3 regions of the Lysinibacillus sp. JNUCC-52 genome follow, and region 1 is predicted to be linked to each of the others. Evidence: riboswitches for the same ligand, from Rfam matches in the RefSeq annotation. Region 1 holds a riboswitch; each other region holds the start of a gene.
The links. A riboswitch is a leader RNA that binds a small molecule or an ion and turns the genes downstream of it on or off. The one in region 1 is predicted to bind cobalamin.
Positions count from the first base shown of each region.

Region 1 (8,129 bases):
ATTTTTTTCACCCGTTTGAAATATTTGAACAAGCGTTCATTTGGATGTGCATTTGCCTTGTATTCCTCAATAATGTCTGTAATAAGCGGAATAAGCTGTTCTGGCTCTAGCCCCTCTACAACGGGCTGTGCCGCATGGGCTGTACGCCCTACTGGCTTAGCGCCGATAAAAACATCAAATTTACTTTTTCGATAGACGATACCGATATCGTCAAACACTGCTCGATAGCACGCCATGCCACAGCCATTAAAACCAATATTTAAAGTTTTAGGCAGGGATAATCCACCAAGCTTATCTTGAATTTCCTCTGCATATGGAATTGAATCCGCCTTCTCTCCATAACAGAAATCACAGGCTTTTAATGACAGCACATCCCCTATTGGTGCAAGTAAAAAGCCTACTGCTCTTAACTTTTCAGTAATCATTTCAGGCTCTGTCGTCGGAATTTTCAAATGAATTTGATGGTCTGGTGTATATTCCATCGTGCCTTCATCTCCCACAACTTCAGCTAACGTCATCATTTGTTGTGGCGTGAAAAATTTATTTGCTACCCCTGGACTAACAGCAAGTTCAAAAATCGACTCCATTTTTTGCTGGACTAACTTTGTTGTTGTCTTTGTGACAGTTGTTCCTTTCACCATGGCAAGTGCTGTTGCTGCCATTTCCAATGATGATTTTTCTGGTACTGTTACAGGCGCAGGTGCTATTGCAATACTACTTTTCATCCGTCCTGCATTGGGATCTGCCGCAAAGTCTTGGCGTGCAGTACCTGTTTCTTGGTTCATTGCCCACGGTTCATTTTCTTCTCTTAAACGCTGGTGTGGACGTAAAGGCTGTTTTTCTTCTCCAAGTGTATATTTGCGCTGATAGCCACGCGGTGTAATCATTTTATTGTCATAGAAAAATGTCGATGAATTGCCAATAATTACTGTAGTTAACATGCCGATATCATGCTCGAGCATCTCTGCTAACGTTGTCATTGTTATTTCCTGACGATCTCGGTAGGCACTTTTCACAAGTCCTACAGGCGTATCAGGTGATCGATATTCTAGTAAAATTCGTTGCGCTTCTACAATTTGACGTGTACGGCGGCCACTTTTAGGGTTATATAGAGCAATGACAAAATCCGCCATCGCCGCAGCTTCCACACGCTTTGCAATTAAATTCCAAGGCGTTAAATGATCACTTAAACTAATCGTGCAAGAATCATGCATAATTGGTGCGCCTAGCAAACTTGCACAAGAATTAATAGCAGAAATTCCTGGCACAATCTCAACTTCAATCCCTGTTGCTTCCGTCCAACCAAGCTCAATGAGGACTTCATATACAAGTCCAGCCATTCCATATACGCCCGAGTCACCACTCGAAATAACCGCAACAATATTTCCAGCCTCGGCTTGACGAACTGCTTCTTGTGCACGTGACACTTCTTCTGTCATGCCAGTACTAACAATCGACTTTGCACTTACTAAATCTTGAATGAGCTCAACATATGTTTTATAACCGATAATAAATTCACTTTGTTGTAATGCCTCTACAGCACGGGTTGTAATATGCTTGAAATCCCCAGGTCCAAAGCCTACAACAAAAATCTTTCCTTTTTGCGCCATTTTTTACCCCTCTTTCACCTTATCGATGCCTTTGATGGCTGTTGTTTGCGGGGTACGCTGCAACGTACCTTCTGTCAAAGTAAACACATGCTCACTATGTAAAGAATCATCGTTTAAATCTTTTACAAGCGTTCTACCATGCTCTACTGTTGTCACACGATACCAATTTCCCTGTGGATACGCGATTACAACACATGCATCTTTGCATCTGCCATTACAACGCGTTCTTGTTGTATGTATTTCCTTATCGAGTGCTAATTTCTCTATTTCATCTCGTATGGCCAACGTAATTTCCTCAGCCTCTTTTTTCATGCAACTACTACCATTACAAATAAAAAGATGTGTTTTCATGCCCTCTAAGTTCCAAGTTGTCATTGCTGTTCTCCCCTCATTGACTTTTAGGAAAAAGAAAAAACCTTTACTCAACATCGAAGAGTAAAGGTTTTATAGAAGCCAAAATAAAAACGAATATACACGTATCCGCTCTCGCTTCACTTCTCCCTCCGAAAAGTTTGCATATCATCAACTAAGCAGGTTTCCTGACTTAAGCTTCCTCTTACTTTCGCGCCTTCCCAAGTTTCCAGTGGCATTGCGATTTCATCAGCTATTACAGTAGCGGGGGCTGTATCGGATTTACACCGATTTCCCTATTATCTCGAAGTCTATCGAGCACTTAATGATGGATTTATATTTAAATTTTGAAATGAAATGTTAATAAAACGAATATAAAACTGTTTCTATCATAGCCTATTATTTTTACTCTTTTCAACATTTCTTTTTTATTTATTAGATTTTTAATAAAATTTCAACAAATATTCCGTTAAAATTGATTGATTCTCTCTTACATTTATCTGAATTTTCTAGAATGTAATTCTATTAAAAAATCTTTTTACAAAAAAAGAATAGCTTATGATTGGAAAAACATGTTACACTTCTTCGTGAAAACTCACAATTTCATCTTTTTTCGGTGCGAAGTGTATACATTTCGCTTAAAAGGGAAGCCGGTTTAAGTCCGGCGCGGTCCCGCCACTGTATGAGGGAATTTTATAGAAAATGTCACTGTCCAAAGGACGGGAAGGCCTATAAAATGTTGATCTTAAGCCAGGAGACCTGCCGAAAAAATCGTGATCGTTTCAACCTACGAGGATAGGTGTGCGGCTTAGCAAATGACCATTAGTATTTGCTTTTTCAGCTATGCACTTTTTCCTAGACGGAGAAGTGCTTTTTTTATTGCGCATCCTACATTCGAAAATGACTGTGAAGGAGGAATGGTTTTGAAATTTTCATTTTGGAAACTTAGTTATTTCTTACTAGCTTTTTTACTAGTACCAAATCGAGCGTTTGCCATGCATATCATGGAAGGGTTTTTGCCGATTGAATGGGCGATTTTTTGGTGGGTCGTTTCGATTCCATTTATTATTTTAGGATTGCGTTCTATTCGTAAAACAATTGATGAAAATCCTGAAACAAAAATGATATTAGGCTTATCAGGTGCGTTTGCATTCGTTTTATCAGCACTGAAAATCCCATCAGTAACAGGAAGCTGCTCACATCCTACTGGTGTTGGTCTTGGTACGGTTCTTTTCGGGCCATTAGCAATGAGCGTAATCGGAACAATCGTTTTATTATTTCAATCTTTACTTTTAGCGCATGGTGGTATTACTACTTTAGGTGCGAATGCTTTCTCAATGGCGATTGTAGGTCCAATTATTGCGTATTATGTCTTTAAAGGTTCTCAAAAAATTGGTCTTTCATTTTCTATCGCTGTCTTTTTTGCCGCGATGCTTGGGGACTTAGGTACTTACGTTGTCACTTCAGTTCAATTAGCACTAGCTTTCCCTTCTGAAGTAGGAGGCTTTATGGCTTCATTCACAAAATTTGCAGGGATTTTTGCTTTAACACAAATTCCTCTCGCAATTAGTGAAGGAATTTTAACTGTTATCGTCATGAATTTCCTAAAAAAATACAATGTGAGCGAATTAAAGGCTCTTCGTGTTTTCTCAGCAAAGGAGGCACATTAGGATGAAGAAAAATTTACTGCTACTAGCTGTCGTTGTACTTTTAGCAATCATCCCCCTTTTCGTACAAAAGGGTGCAGAATTTGGTGGTGCTGACGGAGAAGCAGAAGCTGCAATCGGTGAAATTAATGCAGAGTATGAACCATGGTTTGAAAGCTTATGGGAGCCACCAAGCGGTGAAATTGAAAGCTTATTATTCGTATTACAGGCTGCGATTGGTGCTGGCTTTATCGGCTATTTTGTAGGCTATATGCGCGGCAAGCATAAGGAAGGTTAAACAATGTTACTCATTGATAAATATGCTTATATGAATAAACTAGCGACTGTTCATCCGTTAGAAAAAATGACGTTTTCCTTAGGGTTACTGCTATTATCGCTTATCGTGAAAGATGAACTTATTTCACTCATTACATTTATTGTAATGAGTGCTTTTATCATTTTATACGCAAAAATTCCCTTTTCATATTATGTAAAATTACTATTGTTACCAGGTTTTTTTCTACTATCTAGTTTAGTATCTATTTTGATTTCAATTGCACCAAATTCAAGTATACTACCAGCACATCGCTTTGCATTTTCACTTAGTCATTGGACCATTTTCATCGGTAATGCAAGTTTGATTACAGCACAGCAGTTATTGTTCAGTGTACTAGGTAGCATTAGTTGTTTGTACTTTTTAATATTAACAACATCGGTCCAATCTATTTGCCACGTATTACGACAATGGCATCTACCTGTTTTATTTGTAGAGTTAGTAGAGCTTACGTATCGATTTATTTTTATTTTTTTAAATAGCATGCAAAAAATCCATCTTGCGCAACAATCACGCCTTGGCTATCAATCACCTATGCAATGGCTTAGGTCGATTTCCATGCTCATTGCAGCATTGTTTGCCGAAATGTTTCAACGTAGTCGCGAACTTAATAATGCGATGCAGGCACGTGGTGGCGAATCGGTCTATTGGCAAGATAGTGTACGATACAGCAAGAAAAATTGGTTTGGAATGGTTATTATTTTTTTATTCCTCATCTTATATGGAGGTTTTTTCTCATGACTGAACTTTATTTTGAGCTTCAACAGTTATCGTATGCCTATGCAGACGGTACTGAAGCACTAACAGATATTACATTACAAATTCCAAAGGGGAAAAAAATCGCCATACTCGGTCATAATGGTGCTGGTAAATCAACATTATTTCAGCATCTAAATGGGATTTTAAAACCGACCGCTGGCAATATTACCTTTTGCAACGAAGCACTTAGCTATTCAAGAAAAGCATTATCAGCATTACGCCAACAAGTAGGCATCGTATTTCAAGATGCTGACAATCAACTTTTTTCAGGTACCGTAAAGCAAGACATCGCTTTCGGTCCATTAAATCTTGGCTGGTCACAAGAAAAAATCGAGGAAAAAATCGCCTGGGCTGTCGCACAAACAGAGGTCGAATCATTACTAGAGAAACCGATTCATTTTTTAAGTGTCGGACAGAAAAAACGTGTGGCGATGGCAGGTGTGCTCGCAATGGAACCGTCTGTTTTATTATTAGATGAACCAACTGCTGGACTAGACAATTATTATGCTGCAAAGCTTTTACATTATTTAGCTAAATTAGAAAATGGGCAACGAACATTTTTATTGGCGACCCATGATATTGCTTTGGCTTATGAATGGGCAGATCAAATAATTGTGATGGAGGAAGGTAAAGTTATTTATAATGGGGATCCTGTTGAATTGTTCTATCAGGAGAAGTTGCTTGAACTAGCGCATCTTGAACGACCTTGGGTTTTTGACATAACTCTCGCCCTGCAAAATAAAAATCTTTTTGATAAGAATATACAGATGCCTCGTTCAAAAGAAGACTTACAAAATCTAATTGAGCATTTGGGTGACAGGCACTCAAACAATTTACAAACAATTTTATAAAAATTTGTTGAGGAATGATGAAACTTTTCTTTTATCCATCCGTTATAAATAGTGAAATGTCATATTTTACTCAAGGAGGGAAAACAATTGAAAAACTGGGTGATGAAATCAATCGCTGTCGTAGCATGTTCTGCACTAATGGTTCCTGCTGCTTCTGCCTTTGCTGAAGCACCACAGAACCCAGAATTGGTGACAAGTATGCTCGCTAGCAAAAAAAAGCAAGCTTTAAAGCAGTTCAACTATCAAAATGGAGGAAACGAATGGATTAGTCCCGATACGATTATCGTTAAACATTCGGGCCTTGCTAAGACCGTACATAGTAAAATTGGTTCAAAAGTAATTCGATCGATTCCTGCATTAGGCTACGAAGTAGTCCAACTTCAAAAAGGTGTAACATTAGAAGAGGCTTTTTCGTATTATGGCAAGCAAAACGGAGTTAAAAGTGTATCTCCAAGCTACAAGTATTATTCCTTTAATACGATTGTAGATCCAAAGAAAAAAGATATGTATCATTTAGACTTACTGCAAATTGATAGAGCTTTATCATTAGCAGGAAATCATGAGGTTAAAGTGGCAGTTATCGATTCTGGTGTAGATTATAAACATCCAGATTTGAAGTCTCAAATACTTCCACCATATAATGCTGCAACACCTGCCAATACTACCTTTTCTGACCCCCACGGGACGCATGTAGCAGGCATTATTGCAGCTACTAAAGATAACGGGTTTGGTGGATACGGTGTTTTCCCAGCAGCAAAGATTCTTCCAATCGATGTCTTTAACGGCAAACAAAGTGCAAATGATTTCGTTATAGCACAAGGGATACTGCACGCCATTGAACAAAATGCCGACGTTATTAATATGAGTCTCGGTGGCTACGGCGAGTCCCCTCTTATGCAGGAAGCCGTACAAAAAGCAATCGATAAAGGCATTACAATTGTAGCTGCTGCAGGGAATGATTCAACAGATTATTACTCCTTCCCCGCTTCTTTCGAAGGTGTCATTAGCGTTGGTTCTACAAATAAACACAATAAATTATCAAGCTATTCAAACTATGGACCATCAGTGGACATCGTTGCGCCAGGAGAAGAAATTTATAGTACCGTTTATGATGGAAAAAAGGGATCCTCATTCACAACATTTAGCGGGACTTCAATGGCATCTCCTGTTGTGGCGGGTGTAGCTGCTCTACTAAAATCAAAATATCCTACTTTAAAGCCTCATGAAATAGAGGCAATACTCGAAATGACCGCAAAGGATTTAGGTGAAAGAGGCTACGATCTCACCTATGGACATGGCCTCGTTGACCCATTTAAAGCATTACACTTCGATTTAAACAACCTACCGAAGCGCTATTCTGAAACAAACGAAGAGCGCCTAAACAATGCCAAAGTGCTAAATAAAAATAGTAAAAATACCGAAAAAGGCGAGTTCAAGCTACCTGATGAAAAGAAATGGTATAAAATTGAATTAGATGCAGGTGAATATGCACAACTGTCATTAAAAGGAGCTAGCTACTTTGACTATGCATTTGACCTATACTTCTACCCTGCAGGTCAAAAAGATGAGTCAGAAACGATTAATGTAAATGATGTTCGCGCAGGAAAACAAGAAGGCTACCTTTATAAAGCAGAACAAGCAGGAACGCTTCTTATTGGCGTCAAAGATTATAATGGAAGCTATAGCCTAAAAGGTGCATCTAACTTCATTTTCACAGCTGAAACGACGAAGGAATTACCTATCGATTCATTAGCAATAGACAGTCCATATAATATTCAACAGTTCCCATTTAGTACAGCGGGGGAAAATTATACATTACTTTCAGAGGATCAACAAATCGACAAAGATTACTTTACTTTTTCAGTAACTGAACCATCTACATTAAAATTTGATTTATCAGGTATACCAGGTGTTACAGCATCAATGGAAATCTATCTAAAAAGTGAGTTGGATAGCATCCCAACAGAACAAGTAGATGTTGAAGAAAATGAAATTGCCCCCTACCCAATACAAGCATATTTCAGCTCCGAAAAAGGTGAAAATGCAAGTATCGTATTTGATGCAATCCCTGAGGAAGAGTATGTATTAAGCGTTTCCAATGACAACAGTGGCGTAATCTCAATCGATATTCTCCTTAGCGGCGGTATTGATAATGAGGAAAAATCGTCCATTAATGAATCTATTATTCCTTACACGTTAAAAGGAGAAATTGTTCATCTTCCTGAAGATGAAGACGGACTTCCTTTGAATGAGCCAATTGTTGAAGACGATTTACCATACAGTGAAAATGAGCCAGCTCCATTAAAAGGAAAGAAACGGGAACGAGTAAATAATTTTTTAAATATAAGTTTAGATTCAGATTTTGATGAAAATGCTATAGATGCTGACCTTATTATGGAGAATGCGATTCCTTATAATATCGGTGAAAGTCAAAAAGCATACTTCCAAACGGAATATGATGAAGATTATTTCGTATTTACCGCTCCAGAAGATGCGATTTATGGTTTCCAAATTAAAAAAGGATATAATCATAAGCCAGCCGCTACATTATTGGAATATGATGAGGAAACGAATGAGT
Region 1 covers NZ_CP065546.1:4,603,988-4,612,116, reverse strand. The annotation lists gene cobJ (precorrin-3B C(17)-methyltransferase) at 1-1,610, opposite strand, end outside; gene JNUCC52_RS22800 ((2Fe-2S) ferredoxin domain-containing protein) at 1,614-1,985, opposite strand; cobalamin riboswitch at 2,123-2,302, opposite strand; cobalamin riboswitch at 2,559-2,742, shown strand; gene JNUCC52_RS22795 (energy-coupling factor ABC transporter permease) at 2,885-3,631, shown strand; gene JNUCC52_RS22790 (energy-coupling factor ABC transporter substrate-binding protein) at 3,633-3,905, shown strand; gene cbiQ (cobalt ECF transporter T component CbiQ) at 3,909-4,682, shown strand; gene JNUCC52_RS22780 (energy-coupling factor ABC transporter ATP-binding protein) at 4,679-5,551, shown strand; gene JNUCC52_RS22775 (S8 family peptidase) at 5,639-8,129, shown strand, end outside.

Region 2 (8,129 bases), 320 kb from region 1:
TTGACAGGACGTGCCCATATCAAGCATACAGAGGGAGGCGATTTCCGCGAAGCAACTTTCCGTGCACTTCGACAAGGGCTGGAACAAGCCGAAAATATATTGCTTGAACCGTATTATCGCTTCAAATTGAAAGCATCGAATGATTTTATCGGTCGTATGATGAACGATATCCAGCAAGCAGACGGTACATTTGATGCACCCGTCTTAACAGAGGAACAAGTAACATTAACAGGACGCGTTCCTGTTGCAACATTTATGCATTATAGTACTACTTTCGCTGCTTATACGAACGGCAAAGGATCAATATCGTTACAATTTGATGGCTATGATAAATGCCATAATAGTGAAGAAGTAATAGCGCAAATCAATTACAATAAGCAAGCTGATCCCGACTATTCATCGTCTAGTATTTTTTGTGCGAAGGGTAAGGGCTATTCCGTTCCTTGGTATGACGCAAAAGAAGCCATGCATTGCTTGTAATTAAACAACGACACACATTTCTATAGCAACACAGCGATTTTTAGTGGTTTATCGGCGGTTTCAACGGTTCTATCGGCGATTCCTAGGCTTTTATCGGCGGTTTCAAAAGTTATCCGCAATATCCATCAATATTATTCTCCTTAAAAAATAACTGAAGGCATCGAGAACATCTCGATGCCTTTTATATTTCCTATAAAGCTTTCTTTACTTTCGCAACAAAGCTATTTGCCGATTCCACAATTACATAACCATTACTATTCGTAAAATCTACAAGAACCGTGCCAGGTTTACTCTTTAAAATTTGTAATTGCTCGATCAGTTGAAGCAATAATTGATGACCATTACCTCGTGGGTGCCAATTTAAATGATAGTCATTTAATTCTTTCACACTTTCAAGAAAGTGTTGGTATTCATGCTTTACATATTTTATTAAATCTAATATTTTATTAGTATCTTGATTTGTATGAACGACTAACGACAAGTCTTCTAAATAGGTAATATAAAAACGCATAACCATTGAGCATAGTAAATCATTGACTCGCGCAGCACTTAAAATAGGTTTCGGCTCTATATTCAGCCTATCTAAATTTGGTTTCGCACGAATCGAATCAATACGTGTTATTAAATGATACGCCTCACCATTGACCTCATAAACAATTGGATTTGTTGGCATGTACATCATAAAGCCGTTCTTTTTCGTTTTGAGCTCGTCCGCCACGCTTGCTTTAGCAAAAAGACAACCGTCATACACCTCATTTTGAATCCAAATGATATCTTTGTTAAAAAATATTTGATTAAATAAACGTTCGTTACGAATAAGTCCTGATGCTAAAAACTGATCAACAAGAGCTTCAATGACCATTCTAGTTTTAGGCTGCTTGGCAACTTCAACTCGTGACAGTTTACAAATCTTCATATCTACATATTGCTTTTCTTGTGTTGTACATACATGAATATTCGTCATACGTGCACCTCAGTTCGTACATATTTTCAAAACAAATGTTGCGATCACATAAAAATACGGATTTCCTGCTTTGAGAGGAAATCCGTCGTTCAGCTAATCATTATCATTCATCAAGCAGCATCAAACAATGAACCAATGGGAGATATTTGGCTCGATGCCGTATATCCTTAATTCCTTTGGTATTGGTCGTTTGACGTACTGTGACGAACAGAACATTCTGCTTTGTCAACATGCCACCTCCTATTCCTCGTAGGGTTATGGTGTGTACTCGTAACAGGCAGGTCTCCTGACTTATGGTCACAGCTTCTTTTCCCCTTCCCGTCATTTAACAGTGGTATACGAAAAGAAAACTCACATTTACAGTTGCGGGACAGTGTCGGACTCGCACCGACTTCCCTTTTCAGTAAATTGCACGCAATTTACACCTATTACTACACGCTATTTTGTTGAGATAAATAGTAAACTCACTAGTATACTATTAAATCATATTGTAAAGTAATGGAATTTTAAAGTCAATCAACAGAAAACGGTATCTAATTGTTTTCTGCTGCGAAAAAACGAAATATTATTCACCTTCCATTGCTTGGAATAGCTTTTGTGCATAGCTATCAGTGAAATGAAATCCATCTTGTTCCTTGTGCTGTTCATCGACAATTTCTCCAGCTCTCATTACATATATCCGTTCACTTAAATAAGAAACAGCTTTTAAATCATGCGAAATAAATAAAATAGCCATGTTTCTTTCTTTATTCAACGCCATTAATAAATCAATAATTTCTCGCTGAATTAAACGATCTAAGCTTGAAACAATTTCATCGCACACTATCAATTTCGGTTCTACAAGAATTGAGCGTAATAAATTTACTCTTTGCTTCTCACCACCACTAAGTTCAGAGGGCAAAGCATATAAAACATCGTTTGATAACTTAACTTTCGCAAGCATCGTTTGTAAATAGCTGTCCGTCACCACTTTTTGATGTTGCAATGGCTCTCTTAATAGTTGCTTGACTGTCCACATAGGGTTTAGAGCATTACTTGCATTTTGGAATATAATTTGGCAATTTTCATAAAAGGACTTTCGATTTTTCTTAGTGATGTGTTGTTGTTGAAAATGGACGGTCCCTTTATTAGCTGACTCTAGCTGCATAATGACTTTCGCTAAAGTACTTTTACCGCTGCCACTCTCTCCAACTAGACCGACGATTTCACCTTCTCCTACAGAAAGATTTATATTTGCTAATACTTGCTGACCTGCTCGAAAGCTTTTACTTATATTTTCAACCTGAAGCAATACATATACGCCTCCTAAAAATGATTTGCGACAAGCCGTAGCGTATACGGATGTTTAGGCTGCTCAAAAATTTCTGTCGCTTGCCCCTTCTCAACGATTTCTCCATCTTTCATCACTACTATGTTATTCGCTAGTGAAACAGCAACCCCTAAATCATGAGTAACCAGTATAATAGTTGTCCCTAGCTGCGCATGAAGTTTTTTTAATAATGTTATAAAGTGTTGTTGATGCAGCATATCTAGTGCAGAAGTTGGTTCATCTGCTATTAATATGTCTGGCTCATTATACAATGCACAAGCTAACATACAGCGTTGTAGCATACCACCTGACAACTCAAATGGATAGCTTTCTAATATATCTACTGATAAGTTTAACTCCTTTAATATAGCGGTCATTTTAGAGAGAAACCTCTCTTTGTCATCACCCACTCGTAAGGCAGTAAACATATACAATTGTTGTTTCATTTTTTGCGTAGGTGAAAAGCTATTTGTGGCATCTTGAAAAATCGTGAAAATATGCTTTGACCTTAATAACAACCTATCTTTTTTTGACATCGTCAGCATATTTTCCCCATTAAAGAAAACTGCACCCATTGCCTCAGTTTGCGGCGGGAGCATCCCTAAAATAGCTGATATTGTTGTGCTTTTCCCACTGCCACTTTCACCGATAACTGCGGTAATCTCGCCTTTCGGGACAGTTAACGAAATATTGTGGATGAGGTTTTTATCGTTCACTTGAACAGTTAGATTATCGATACTAAACATGGGATCGTTCTCCTCCTTGTTTGAAAGTGGTCCCGATCGCTTGTACACATAATATCGTCACAAAAATCAGTATTCCAGGAAAAAGACCGATCCACCAAGCCCCAACAAGTAAATCATTTTGCGCTGTGTACAGCATCGTTCCCCATGACGGGATTGCTGGCGGCACACCGATGCCTAAAAAGCTTAAAGACACTTCCGTAAAAATCGCACCTGCGAAGTTAAATATTGTCACGACAAAGATAGCAGGCACACTATTTCGTAATAAATGACCAAATAATATTTTCCATAATGGGGTACGAAACATTGTAGCCATTTGGACAAATTCCATTTCCTTTAAGCGAATAAACTCAGAGCGAACGATTCGAGCTGTAACAAACCAACCTGTGAAACCTATAATCATGGCCATTCGCCAAACACTTCCTTGCATAATTGCTTGCAGGGCAAGTACAATTACTAAGGATGGAATCGTTAAAAAGGCCTCCAAAATGCGCATCATAATGACATCAATGGCACCCCCAACAAAACCGCTAATACCACCGTAGATAATGCCTATAATGCTTGAAATTACGACTGACACTATGGCGATGAAAAGCGTAACTTTCCCCCCAACAAGTATCCGTGATAAAACATCTCTGCCTAGCTGATCTGTACCAAGTATATGTGTAAGATTTGGTGCTTCATAAATATGATTCATATCCATTGCATTTGGCTCAAAAGGTGCCAACAGTGAGGAGAAGATGGTAGTTCCTAATATAATGCAAAGAAGCGCAAGCCAAACGAGTGGCATCTTCCGTTGTTTTCTCATACTAATTTTCCTCTTCTCAATCTTGGGTTGATGCAAATCATTAAAACGTCGATTACAAATAAGCAAATGACCACCACAACACCAATAATCAGAATGGCTCCCATAAGTACAGGAAAATCCTTAACCATAACGGATTTCACAAGCAATGAGCCTAATCCTGACCAGCCAAAAAGTGTTTCAACTACTATGGAACCACCAAAGAATGAAGGAATCGTCACACCAATATAATTGATATACGGAATAACAGAATTCCGTAGTATGAGTTTTCTTATTTGTCGGTCTGGAACGCCATTTGCACGCGCAACTTGTACATAATAACTACGATTCTCTGCCTTAACACTGTCCTGTAAAAAGCGTGCGAATATGCCCACATGAGAAAATACTAAAACAATTAGTGGAAGCACCATATGGTTTAAACGATCAAGCCAACCTCCATTACCACGCACATCATTCATACCTGAAGAAGGAAACCAACCAAGCTGTACCGAAAAAATTATTATACAGACAATACCTAGCCAAAAAGGAGGAATCGCAGAGCTTGCTATACTAAAGATGGATAATCCTCTATCCAATAAAGAACCTTCCTTCATTCCTGCCCGTAAACCTAGCCAAGTAGAGACAATTGTAACGACAAATAATGTGAGCGCCACTAGCTGTAATGTGTTAGGTAACCTTTCTAATAAAATCGCTATGACGGGTCTTCCCTCTTTGGCAGAATAGCCTAAATTTCCTTTTACCGCTTCGCCTAACCAAGTACCATATTGTAGAAGCACTGGCCTATCTAAGCCAAACGCTTTTTCAATTCGTTGTTGCTCAGCTACTGTTAATGTTTGAGCATTGCCTCCATAATAAGCAGCAGCAGGATTGCCAGGTGCAGCATGCATAATGAAAAAAGAGAGGAAGCTCACGATAATGAGGACAATTGTCCCCATTATCACTCGCTTCCCGATCCACTTAGCGATCATTCCATTTCCACTCCTCGACATTCCATAAGAAGCCAGCACCGTGATGACCTAAAATACGCTCTTTCACACCACTAATATTTTTATTAATGCCATAAACAGCATCAACATAGGCAAAATAAGCGAACGGTGGATCTTCTGCTAGCTCCTCTTGTAATGCCATATAGACTTCCTTGCGTTTTTCAGGATCGACAGTTGTTCGTCCTTCATCAAGCAAAGCATCTACTTTTGCATTGGCATAGCTTCCATAATTGTAGCCCGCACTTGTTACGCTCGATTCACCCGAATAGAATAAACTATACGTATGGTGGTCCGCATCATATGGGCTACCCCATCCCACCATAAACGCTTCCGTTTCTTCAATCACGATATTGCTCCAATCAAGTGCCGCTACTTCTACCTCTGCCCCAATTTCCTTATAGCCTTGAGCGACATAATTCGCCATATTGACACGCACAGAATCTGTAATTGGTGCCGTAATGGTAAAGGCAAGCTTATTACCGTCCTTGTAGCGGAACCCATCGTCTGCTAATATCCATCCCGATTTTTCTAACAATTCATTTGCTTTCTTTACATCATAAGTATAATGTTCAATATTTTCGTTTACATAGGCATGCTTTTGAAGTGGCGAATAAGCTTCTGTCCCATACCCATGTAGGATGCCTTTAACTATGCCTGTTCGATCTGTCGCATAGCTCATCGCTTTTCGAACATCGACTTCTTGCCAAAGTGGATAGTTCATATTAAATAACACGCCACGATAATCGGCTGATTCTACTTCGTACATTTTTAATTGTTCTACTTTCGAAAGCTCTTCAACCTGATTCGGATCCAGTAACGCAATATCTAACTCGCCAGATTTCAGCTGCAATGCACGAACATTACTATCTGGAATAAATTTAAAAATAACTTTTTCAATAGATGCCTTTGTTCCGAAGAAAGAAGTGTACGCTTGAAGCGTTAGACTTGTCCCTTTATCCCATTTTTCAAACATGTATGGGCCAGCACCAATTGGTTCTTGGTTAAACGTAGCCGTTCTCATGTCTTGTCCTTCAAAGACATGCTTTGGCAAAATTGGCACTGTTAATTTATCTAACATTGGTGTAAATGGTTCATCCAATTGAATTGTCATTGTAGTATCATTTACTTTTTTCATCGCTTGGACATGGATGAAATCAGACTTTAAATAAGACCCATTTGCATCATCAAGAATGCTATCAATAGTAAACATAACATCGTCTACTGTTAATTTTTGTCCATCATGAAATGTCACGTCATCACGAATCAAAATCGTATATGTCAACAGGTCATCTGATATGTCAACGCTTTTTGCTATGTCATTTACTGGAGCATTATGTTCATCAAAGCGCATAAGACCTCTAAAAAGTAATGCATCTAAATTCGTTTCCTCTAAAATAGGATTTAACCCCGCAAATTCGGATTCTGATGCATAAATAAGCTCATTAGCCTTTGAGGAGGAAGCAGCGGATGGCTGTTTTCCCTCGCCTTGACTAGACACATTACTACAGCCCGCAAGACTAAGTATGAATAATAAAATAACTACTGAAAACTTTTTCAATTCTCTATCTCCTTCATTTACCTCAGAAATTTAAAGCAGTGATGCAACATGTTCAAACATGCGATTGATTTCTTTGTGAAGTGTTCGCTGCTCTTGTGAAAGCCATCTACAATGGATTGCATGATCTGTTAGTTTTGTAACACTTGCCTGAATCAAGCTTTCTTGTTGAATCATTTCCTGCAAATCTCGAATATTGAGCTGCTCAACTTTTGGAGACACTATCCATAAAGAGCCGATATAACGTGCCTTCTCCAGCAAACCAATTGTAGAAAGGTTCATTTCCTGTGGTTTAAACAGGAACGAATCAAATGCAATGAGCGCTTCCTCAACAAATATTTTGTATTTTGATTGGAAAGATTGATAATCAAAGAGTTCTCCTCGCATTTCTCTACCTGGGGCAATTATTTCACCCCATATTAATGTAGAGCTTTCTGTCATACGAATCGTTGTATTCACTTGGAATTTCGCTCGTTCAAAAGGAATAGTTACTTCAGGTAGCCATTCTAATCGTGCACCTTCTGCTAATTCCACCGTAATTTCCTGTATGCATGGCTCACCTGTGTGAGAAGGATAAATTTTTAGAGCAGATTGTTGTTGTAATTTCACTTGGCTTTCAGGCGCAAGTTTTACCGAGATGTCATTTCGATCACCCGCTACCATACCACCAGAAGATTCCATTATAAAAACGGTAGCAGTTGACTGATTCGCTGTGTATAACTCTCTACTTGCCTTTAATGGCGGTTGCTGATACACATGAACTAGTCGTGTAAAGCCCCTTCTCAGCTCAAATGCCATCTCTAATTTACCGTAATGATTTACTTTTCCTTGATTAAGCATTCACGTCAACTGCTTCGGCGCCTTCAAGTAACATGTGATGCTGAATCCATTCAACGACCTTATCGACATTAGTTTGTGAACGTACATCTGCAAAAATATATGGTCGTCCAGCACGCATTTTTTTCACATCCTGATCCATAATCTCAAGATCAACACCAACATGAGGTGCCAATGACGTTTTATTAATTAACAGTAAATCCGAACGTGTTAATGCAGGTCCACCTTTACGAGGAATATCTTGTCCCTCTGCAACATCAATTACATAAATATAGCCATGAACAAGTTCTGGACTAAATGTAGCCGATAAATTATCCCCACCACTTTCAATGAAAATAATATCTAAATCTTCAAAGCGTTTGTTCAAGTCATCAATGGCAGAAAAATTCATCGATGCATCTTCGCGAATCGCTGTATGCGGGCAACCACCTGTTTCCACTCCGACAATAC
Region 2 covers NZ_CP065546.1:241,385-249,513, reverse strand. The annotation lists gene JNUCC52_RS01490 (elongation factor G) at 1-480, shown strand, start outside; gene JNUCC52_RS01485 (hypothetical protein) at 671-1,444, opposite strand; cobalamin riboswitch at 1,704-1,888, opposite strand; gene JNUCC52_RS01480 (ABC transporter ATP-binding protein) at 2,010-2,735, opposite strand; gene JNUCC52_RS01475 (ATP-binding cassette domain-containing protein) at 2,750-3,499, opposite strand; gene JNUCC52_RS01470 (ABC transporter permease) at 3,492-4,304, opposite strand; gene JNUCC52_RS01465 (ABC transporter permease) at 4,301-5,269, opposite strand; gene JNUCC52_RS01460 (ABC transporter substrate-binding protein) at 5,259-6,845, opposite strand; gene JNUCC52_RS01455 (urease accessory protein UreD) at 6,876-7,682, opposite strand; gene ureG (urease accessory protein UreG) at 7,675-8,129, opposite strand, start outside.
Region 2: it holds a riboswitch for cobalamin, as region 1 does, so the genes downstream of both, JNUCC52_RS01485 (hypothetical protein) here and JNUCC52_RS22800 ((2Fe-2S) ferredoxin domain-containing protein) in region 1, are expected to answer to the same signal.

Region 3 (8,129 bases), 1.6 Mb from region 1:
CCATGAACTAAAATGGGACGAAGAGCTTTGTGAACTATTAAATATTCCAATGACGATGTTACCAGAAGTAAGAAATTCGTCAGAGATTTATACGAAAACAGCACCAAGTATATTTTTTGGTGAGGAAACGCCAATTGCAGGCATTGCTGGTGACCAGCAGGCAGCACTCTTTGGTCAAACTTGCTTTGCGAAAGGCATGGCTAAAAATACGTATGGCACTGGCTGTTTTATGTTGTTAAACACGGGCGAACAGGCAATCCATTCTGAAAATGGCTTGCTTACAACGATTGCTTGGGGCATTGATGGCACGGTGACTTATGCGTTAGAGGGCAGTGTTTTTGTGGCAGGTTCAGCAATTCAATGGTTGCGCGATGGTCTTCGAATGATTCGCACTGCTAAGGAATCTGAAAAATATGCAACAAAGGTAGCTGATACAGATGGTGTATACGTAGTACCTGCATTTGTAGGATTAGGAACACCATACTGGGATACGGATGCTCGTGGCGCTATTTTTGGTTTGACGCGGGGGACTTCTAAAGAGCATTTTATCCGCGCAACGCTTGAATCATTGGCTTACCAGACGAAAGATGTACTGGATGCAATGAAGGAAGCTGCGAGCATGCCAATTGAAGTATTGCGAGTAGATGGTGGAGCTGTAAGTAACGGCTTCTTAATGCAATTTCAAAGTGATATTTTACAGTTAGAGGTGGAGTTAGCAAAGCTTAATGAATCGACTGCACTCGGGGCAGCCTATTTAGCAGGACTTGCAACAGGATTTTGGGAAAATAAAGAGGCGTTAGCTGCATTATGGGCAAATGGGCAAACCTATCAACCTAAAATGACCACAGAGCAAAGCGCAAATTTATATGCGGGCTGGCAAAGAGCTGTGGAGGCTACACGTATATTTAAATCATAGCTAATGGGGGGAGAAAGTATGTTTTCATTTGAGCATCGACCTAAAATTATCGATTATTTAGAGCAATATAGCTTTGACGTTTTAGTAATTGGGGGTGGTATTACAGGTGCTGGAATTGCACTTGATGCCGCGTCAAGAGGATTATCAGTCGCACTAATTGAGATGCAGGACTTTGCTGCTGGTACATCAAGCCGTTCGACAAAGCTTATCCACGGAGGACTTCGATATTTAAAACAATTTGATATGGGGGTAGTGGCTGAAGTTGGACGTGAACGCGAAATCGTTTATGATAATGCTGTTCATGTAACGACACCTGAAAAAATGCTGTTGCCTTTATATAAGCATGGTTCACTTGGTCCTTTAACGACTTCAATTGCATTAAAAGTATATGACCGATTAGCAGGTGTCAAAAAGAAAGAACGCCGCACAATGCTAAGTGCACAAGAAACAGCAGCGCTTGAGCCTCTATTAAAGCGAGATGAGCTCGTTGGAGGTGGCTATTATGTCGAATATCGTACAGATGATGCACGGTTAACGATTGAAGTGCTAAAAAAAGCGGTTGAATACGGCGCACTTTGTGTAAACTATGCGGAAATGACAGGATTTTTATATAACAAGAAAAAGCTAATTGGCGCAAAAGTAAAAGATCATGTAACAGGAAAAGTAGTGGAAGTTCATGCTGCGCAAATTGTCAATGCTACTGGCCCTTGGGTAGATGAAGTACGACAAAAGGATAAAGCGTTGGACAAAAAGCAATTACGCCTGACAAAAGGTGTCCATATCGTCCTCAATCAAAAGCATTTCCCATTACAACAGGCCGTCTATTTTGATATTCCAGATGGTCGGATGGCTTTTGCTATTCCTCGTGATGGTAAAACTTATATAGGGACAACGGATACAGTTTATGAAGGAAATCCTATACACCCAACTGCAACACAACAAGATGTAGATTATTTAATTGAAGCTGCTAAAAATATTTTTCCTACAGCCGAAATTACAAGAGAAACAATTGAATCTTCTTGGGCAGGTGTACGTCCACTTATTTTCGAAAAGGGGAAAGACCCTTCTGAAATTTCGCGTAAAGATGAGATTTGGACAGCATCAAGTGGTTTGATGACGATTGCAGGTGGCAAGTTAACAGGCTACCGCCAAATGGCAGAAACAATCGTTGATAAAATCGTCAAAACTCATAAATTTAAGCATGCTAGTCCATGTATGACACGTGAACTATCTCTATCTGGTGCAAAGGGCATTAATGCCATTAATTTCCCTGATTACACTGCGTATAAAGCAAGAGAAGGTGTGCAGTATGGCCTGAACTATGATGAAGCGAAGCATCTTGTGCAAAAGTATGGAACGAATGTGGACGCTTTATTTGATCAGGTGAAGTATTTACATGAGCATGGCAGTACAATGCCTCTCGTGTTACATGCGATGCTGCTCTATGGTATAGAAGCGGAAATGGTGTACACACCTTGTGATTTCTTTATTCGTCGCACGGGATTATTATACTTTGATATTGATGCAGTGAAACGATATAAGGAGCAAGTAATTCAAGTAATGCAACAGCGTTTTCACTATTCAGAATCTCAAAGAAATACCTATGTTGCGCAATTAGAACAAGCCATAATCGATGCGACAAGTTTTGCGGATGTGGAGGTGTAATATGGAAGAGCGTTATATGAAAATGTCAGATGGACATTTTGTGTTTACGCGAACATTAACGCCGACTATTCCATGCATAGGTCATATTCATATTTTACATGGCATGGCAGAGCATAGTGGTCGCTATATAAAATTTGCTCAAAAATTATGTGTAGCAGGTTATGCAGTGACGATGCATGATCATCGTGGGCATGGAGAAACGGCATCTTACAACGGCACATTAGGCTTTTTCGCTGAAAAAAATGGTTTTGATCGTGTTGTAGAAGATGCTCATGAAGTGATTGTAGCTATGCATGCTCAATTTGCAGATGTGCCATTCATCTTGTTCGGACATAGTATGGGTTCTTTCATTGCTAGAAGGTATATTCAACTTTACAGCAATGACGTGGATAACGTTATACTTTGTGGAACAGGTAATGTCTCAACACTGCATAAGATTGGGCATTATGTCGCACAAGTATTGGCAATGCAACGAGGCAAAGAGATGGAGAGCCCTTTACTAAACAAATTGAGCTTTGGGAGCTTCAATAAGCAAGTTCCAAATGCTAAAACAGCATATGATTGGTTATGTTCTGTAGAGCACGAGGTGCAAAAATATATTGATGATCCATATTGTGGCTTTATACCAACCAATCAATTTTTTGTTGATTTAACGGCGGGTCTTATGGTACTGAATCGAAAAAATGAGATTGAAAAAATAAATAAAAACTTACCGATCCTTTTGATAAGTGGTAGCAAGGACCCTGTTGGAGATGGTGGTCACGGTGTGTATAATGTGGCAGAGCGCTTTGCAGCAGCAGGTGTACAGGATGTTACAGTCTATTTATTTGAAGATAAGCGACATGAAATTTTAAATGAAGACAATCATCAGGCGGTTCATCAAGTTTTATTACGGTGGTTAGAAAAGTATGATACAAAATAAAATACAGCAAGCAGAGGTTGTAGCAATCGTAGGACCAACAGCCTCTGGTAAAACAGCACTGAGCATTGAGTTAGCAAAAAAGTTTAATGGTGAAATTATTAACGGCGATTCCATGCAAATTTATAAAGGCCTAGATATTGGTACTGCGAAAATTACTGCGGAAGAGATGCAAGGTGTCCCACATCATTTATTAAGCTTCAAGGAGCCTACAGAATCCTTTTCGGTAGCAGATTATCAAAAATTGGTACGTGCCAAAATTAGTGAAATACAAGCACGAGGAAAGCTACCAATTATTGTTGGAGGCTCTGGGTTATATGTACAAGCCGTGCTCTATGATTTCCAATTTACCGAGGAGCAAGTAGATGAGGTAGCACGAAAGGCTTATTATGAGGAGCTAGAAAAGTTAGGTCCTGAAGCAATGCATGCAAAACTATTAGCATTGGATCCGAAAACGGCGGAAACAATTCACCCTAACAATACGCGACGCGTCATTCGAGCATTAGAAATGATTGAATTAAGTGGTGTTTCAAAAGCCTCAGAAGAACACAATCGAGGAGAAATCCCCCTTTATCGCCATTTAATTATAGGGTTAGGTGAAAATATGTCACGCGATGCGTTATATGATCGCATAAATCGCAGAGTAGATTTGATGATGGACAAAGGGCTGTTGCAAGAAGTACAAGGGTTGTGGCAGCAAAATATTCGAGGCGTACAGTCAATTCAGGCAATTGGCTATAAGGAAATATATGATTACTTAGATGGTCGATGCACTTTAGAAGAAGCAATTGAAAATTTAAAACAAAATTCTCGTCGCTATGCGAAAAGACAACTTACTTATTTCCGCAATAAGATGGATATTCATTTTATTGAAAAAGACTAAAAACTTTAATAATTTCTAAAAATTACTAATTGATAAATTGGGATAACATGCTACTATAGGAATGAAGAGGTAGAAAGAGAGTAGGGGAGGCGCATTCTATGAAATCAATCAATTTGCAAGATACGTTTTTGAACCATCTACGTAAAAACAGTGTTTTTGTAACTGTGTTTCTGTTAAACGGGTTCCAGCTAAAAGGAACAGTGAAATCCTATGATAACTTTACAGTATTACTAGTCGATGCTGAAAGTAAACAGCATCTCATTTACAAACACGCAATTTCTACTTTCGTTCCAGCAAAGCAAGTCGAATTTTTAGAGACAGAAGAATAGAGTCATTTTTAGGCAGCTAGTGTTACATCACTAGCTGTTTTTTTTCGTTCACGCTATAATGTAATAGGAAATTGATATATTGGAGGACTGTAAAGATGAAATCGATGGATACAACGCAATTATTAGAACAACTAGATGCGAACGAGGACTTATACATTATCGATGTGCGAGAAGATGACGAGGTAGCACAAGGTGTCATTCCAGGCGCTAAGCATATTGCACTTGGAACAATCCCTGAGCGCTTAGAAGAAATAGATAGATCTAAACCTTACATTATCGTCTGTAAAGCTGGCGGACGCTCAGCAAATGCATGTGCATATTTAGAAGCACAAGGCTTTGATGTAACAAACCTAGAAGGCGGCATGCTTGCTTATGATGGGGAATTAGAATTTAAATAATGTAGGTCACAGGTATTTAACAATTCAGTTGTTAAATACCTTATTTTATTTAGTTTATACTTAACATTGGCAGTGCACAAAATGCTGTCACGCAAACTTTATCCAATATTGACACGAAAAAAACTTTATCGTAAATTTAAAGTAATTACATAAAAGCATTAGGTGCCCATTATGGGAGAATAGGGAATAAAGTGAAATGCTTTAGCGGTCCCACCACTGTAAAATGGAGTTTTATAGAAAATACCACTAGCGTTATGCTGGGAAGGTTCTATAAAATGTTGAAATTGAGCCAGGAGACCTGCCTAATTGCTTTGAATGATATAGACGATGGAAAAGTCTGTAGTTTATTTGTTATGAAATAAACTACAGGCTTTTCTATTTTTTTTCATTCTATATGTAAATGGCTAAAAAAAGGAGAGATGATGATGCAATTATTACAACAAACGATTCAACGCATTCAACCTACTAATAATACAATGAAGGAAAAAGCTAAGGAACGTATTGATTCACTTAGCAAGCCTCCAAGCAGTTTAGGGAAACTGGAGTCGCTAGCTATACAATTAGCTGGTATTACGGGAGAACTATATCCAAAACTTGATAACAAAGTAATCATTGTTTGTGCAGCTGATCATGGTGTTTGTGAAGAGGGGGTAACATCAAATCCGCAAAATGTCACGTTTTTACAAACATTAAATTTCCCTAAAGGGGTAACAGGTGTTTGTGCAATTGCCAAAATAACAAATGCAAAAATTGTAACGGTAGATGTTGGAGTCAAAGAGGATATACCGCTTGATGCTAAGGTGTTAATGAAAAAAATTAAGCATGGTACAGACAATATGGCAAAAGGTCCAGCAATGACAAGGGAAGAGGCAATCCAGTCAATTGAAGTAGGTATTGAAATTGCAACAGCAGAAATAGCAAAAGGGGCAAATGTTCTTGGTACAGGTGAAATGGGCATCGGCAATACAACACCGAGTGCGGCTATATTATCAGTACTTCGTGGTTGTCATCCACAGGAAGTGACGGGATTCGGTGCAGGGCTTGGGGCAGGAGGAATTGAACATAAAGTAGCGATTATTCAAAAGGCCATTGAAATAAATAAACCTAATCGTCATGATGCGCTGGATATACTTGCAAAAGTGGGAGGGTTAGAAATAGGTGCGATGGCGGGTAGTATCCTAGCTGCAGCTGCAAATCGGAAACCAGTTGTGATTGATGGCTTTATTTCTACAATAGCAGCACTAATAGCATATGAACTTGAACCAAAAGTACAAGACTATATTATACCTTCACATGCCTCTGAAGAGCCGGGTGCCAAAATAGCAGCCGAATTGCTAGGAGTTGAGCCGATGCTTCATATGAATATGCGATTGGGAGAGGGCTCTGGTGCAGCACTAGCCTTTCCAATTCTAGATGCAGCTTGTTCGATGATGAGCAATATGGCTACATTAGCAGAAACGATGGCGCTAGTTGAAGAGAAGTGATGGGGCATTTGAGAGGTCAAAGCTTCGAGCGAGGACAAAAGAGAAAAAGTGTTAGATTGACTGGAATCAATCTAGCAATTTTTTACTGCGCCGTTGATGTCCGCTGCAGGGGTGCTTTCCGCGGGCACACCGTAAGCCGCAACCGTCGCTGTCGCGTCGTTTGTTGCGTCTTACTGAGCGTGCTGTTCCCGCAGGAGTCACCGCCTTCGCTCCCATCAACTCGTATTCTCTTCTAATTTTTTATTTACTGCAAAAGAATGAAACTAGCCCTTTTTTACGGTGCCGTTGATGTCCGCTGCGGGGGTGCTTTCCGCGGGCACATCGTAAGCCGCAACCGTCGCTGTCGCGTCGTTTGTTGCGTCTTACTATGCGTGCAGTTCCTGCAGGAGTCACCGCCTTCGCTACCATCAACTCGTATTTTCTTCTTTATATACTGCAAAAGAATGAATAGAAGGTATTGCTTATGCTCGATTTAATTTCCGTAATGGCAAACGCCATTTCTTCATATAAGAAAGAACTCGTAATATCGTAATGACTCCGAATAATGCATATAAGAAGATGTCTCCTGGCAGTAACTCCAGTCCAATAAGTAGGCCAGCAAGTGCTGCCCATACACCGTAAATTTCATCGCGGAGAACAAGTGGTTTACGTCCTGCCAATAAATCACGAACAATACCACCGCCTGAACCAGTTAAAACAGCAGCAACAATTACGGCACTAATAGGCATATTGAGTTTGACAGCGTACAATGCACCTTGTATCGCAAAAGCCGATAAACCAATAGCATCTGTGAAATTGCCCCAACGGTGCCAATGCTGTATAAGATGATGTGGAAAAATAAAAAATATAGTAATAGCAGCAATCGCAATTTGGAACATCATATCTTGCCCCCATAATGTTGTCACAGGTAGACCAATCAATAAATTACGAATGGCCCCACCACCAAAAGCAGTTACAATGCCAAGTATATATACACCGAATAAATCGTATTCTTCTTCCATTGCTATTATTGCTCCGGAAATAGCGAAGGCAATTGTCCCAATGATGCTAAAAACTTCCCAAGCCATCACTTTCCCTCCTTAAACGAGAATAAATTGTAGTAAGTCCGCCCCTTAGCTTAGCGCATTTAACAGCTAGACACAATAGCAATTTTTGCAGGGTTGCAAACAAATTGATAAGATAGGAAAGAACAATTTGAAACGGAGACGAAAACAATGACATTTACAACCCATTTAACAGCAGAGACGTTAACATTAGCGGAAAAAATAGAAGAAAAGGTGCGACCTTATCACAAGAAAGTAGAGGATATGGCGTTCTTCAATCAGCAAAAAGTACTTTCCGCCTTCAGAGCACATCAAGTAAGTGATTATCATTTACACCCTTCTAATGGCTATGGCTATGATGACGAGGGACGTGACAATCTTGAGCGTGTATATGCACAAGTTTTCGGAGCAGAGGCAGCGATAGTCCGTCCGCAAATTATATCTGGTACACATGCGATTACGCTTAGTCTATTCGGTGTGCTTCGACCAGGT
Region 3 covers NZ_CP065546.1:1,514,075-1,522,203, reverse strand. The annotation lists gene glpK (glycerol kinase GlpK) at 1-916, shown strand, start outside; gene JNUCC52_RS07925 (glycerol-3-phosphate dehydrogenase/oxidase) at 935-2,581, shown strand; gene JNUCC52_RS07920 (alpha/beta fold hydrolase) at 2,583-3,503, shown strand; gene miaA (tRNA (adenosine(37)-N6)-dimethylallyltransferase MiaA) at 3,490-4,383, shown strand; gene hfq (RNA chaperone Hfq) at 4,482-4,712, shown strand; gene JNUCC52_RS07905 (rhodanese-like domain-containing protein) at 4,808-5,110, shown strand; cobalamin riboswitch at 5,254-5,430, shown strand; gene cobT (nicotinate-nucleotide--dimethylbenzimidazole phosphoribosyltransferase) at 5,536-6,594, shown strand; gene JNUCC52_RS07895 (trimeric intracellular cation channel family protein) at 7,056-7,661, opposite strand; gene JNUCC52_RS07890 (methionine gamma-lyase family protein) at 7,809-8,129, shown strand, end outside.
Region 3: it holds a riboswitch for cobalamin, as region 1 does, so the genes downstream of both, cobT (nicotinate-nucleotide--dimethylbenzimidazole phosphoribosyltransferase) here and JNUCC52_RS22800 ((2Fe-2S) ferredoxin domain-containing protein) in region 1, are expected to answer to the same signal.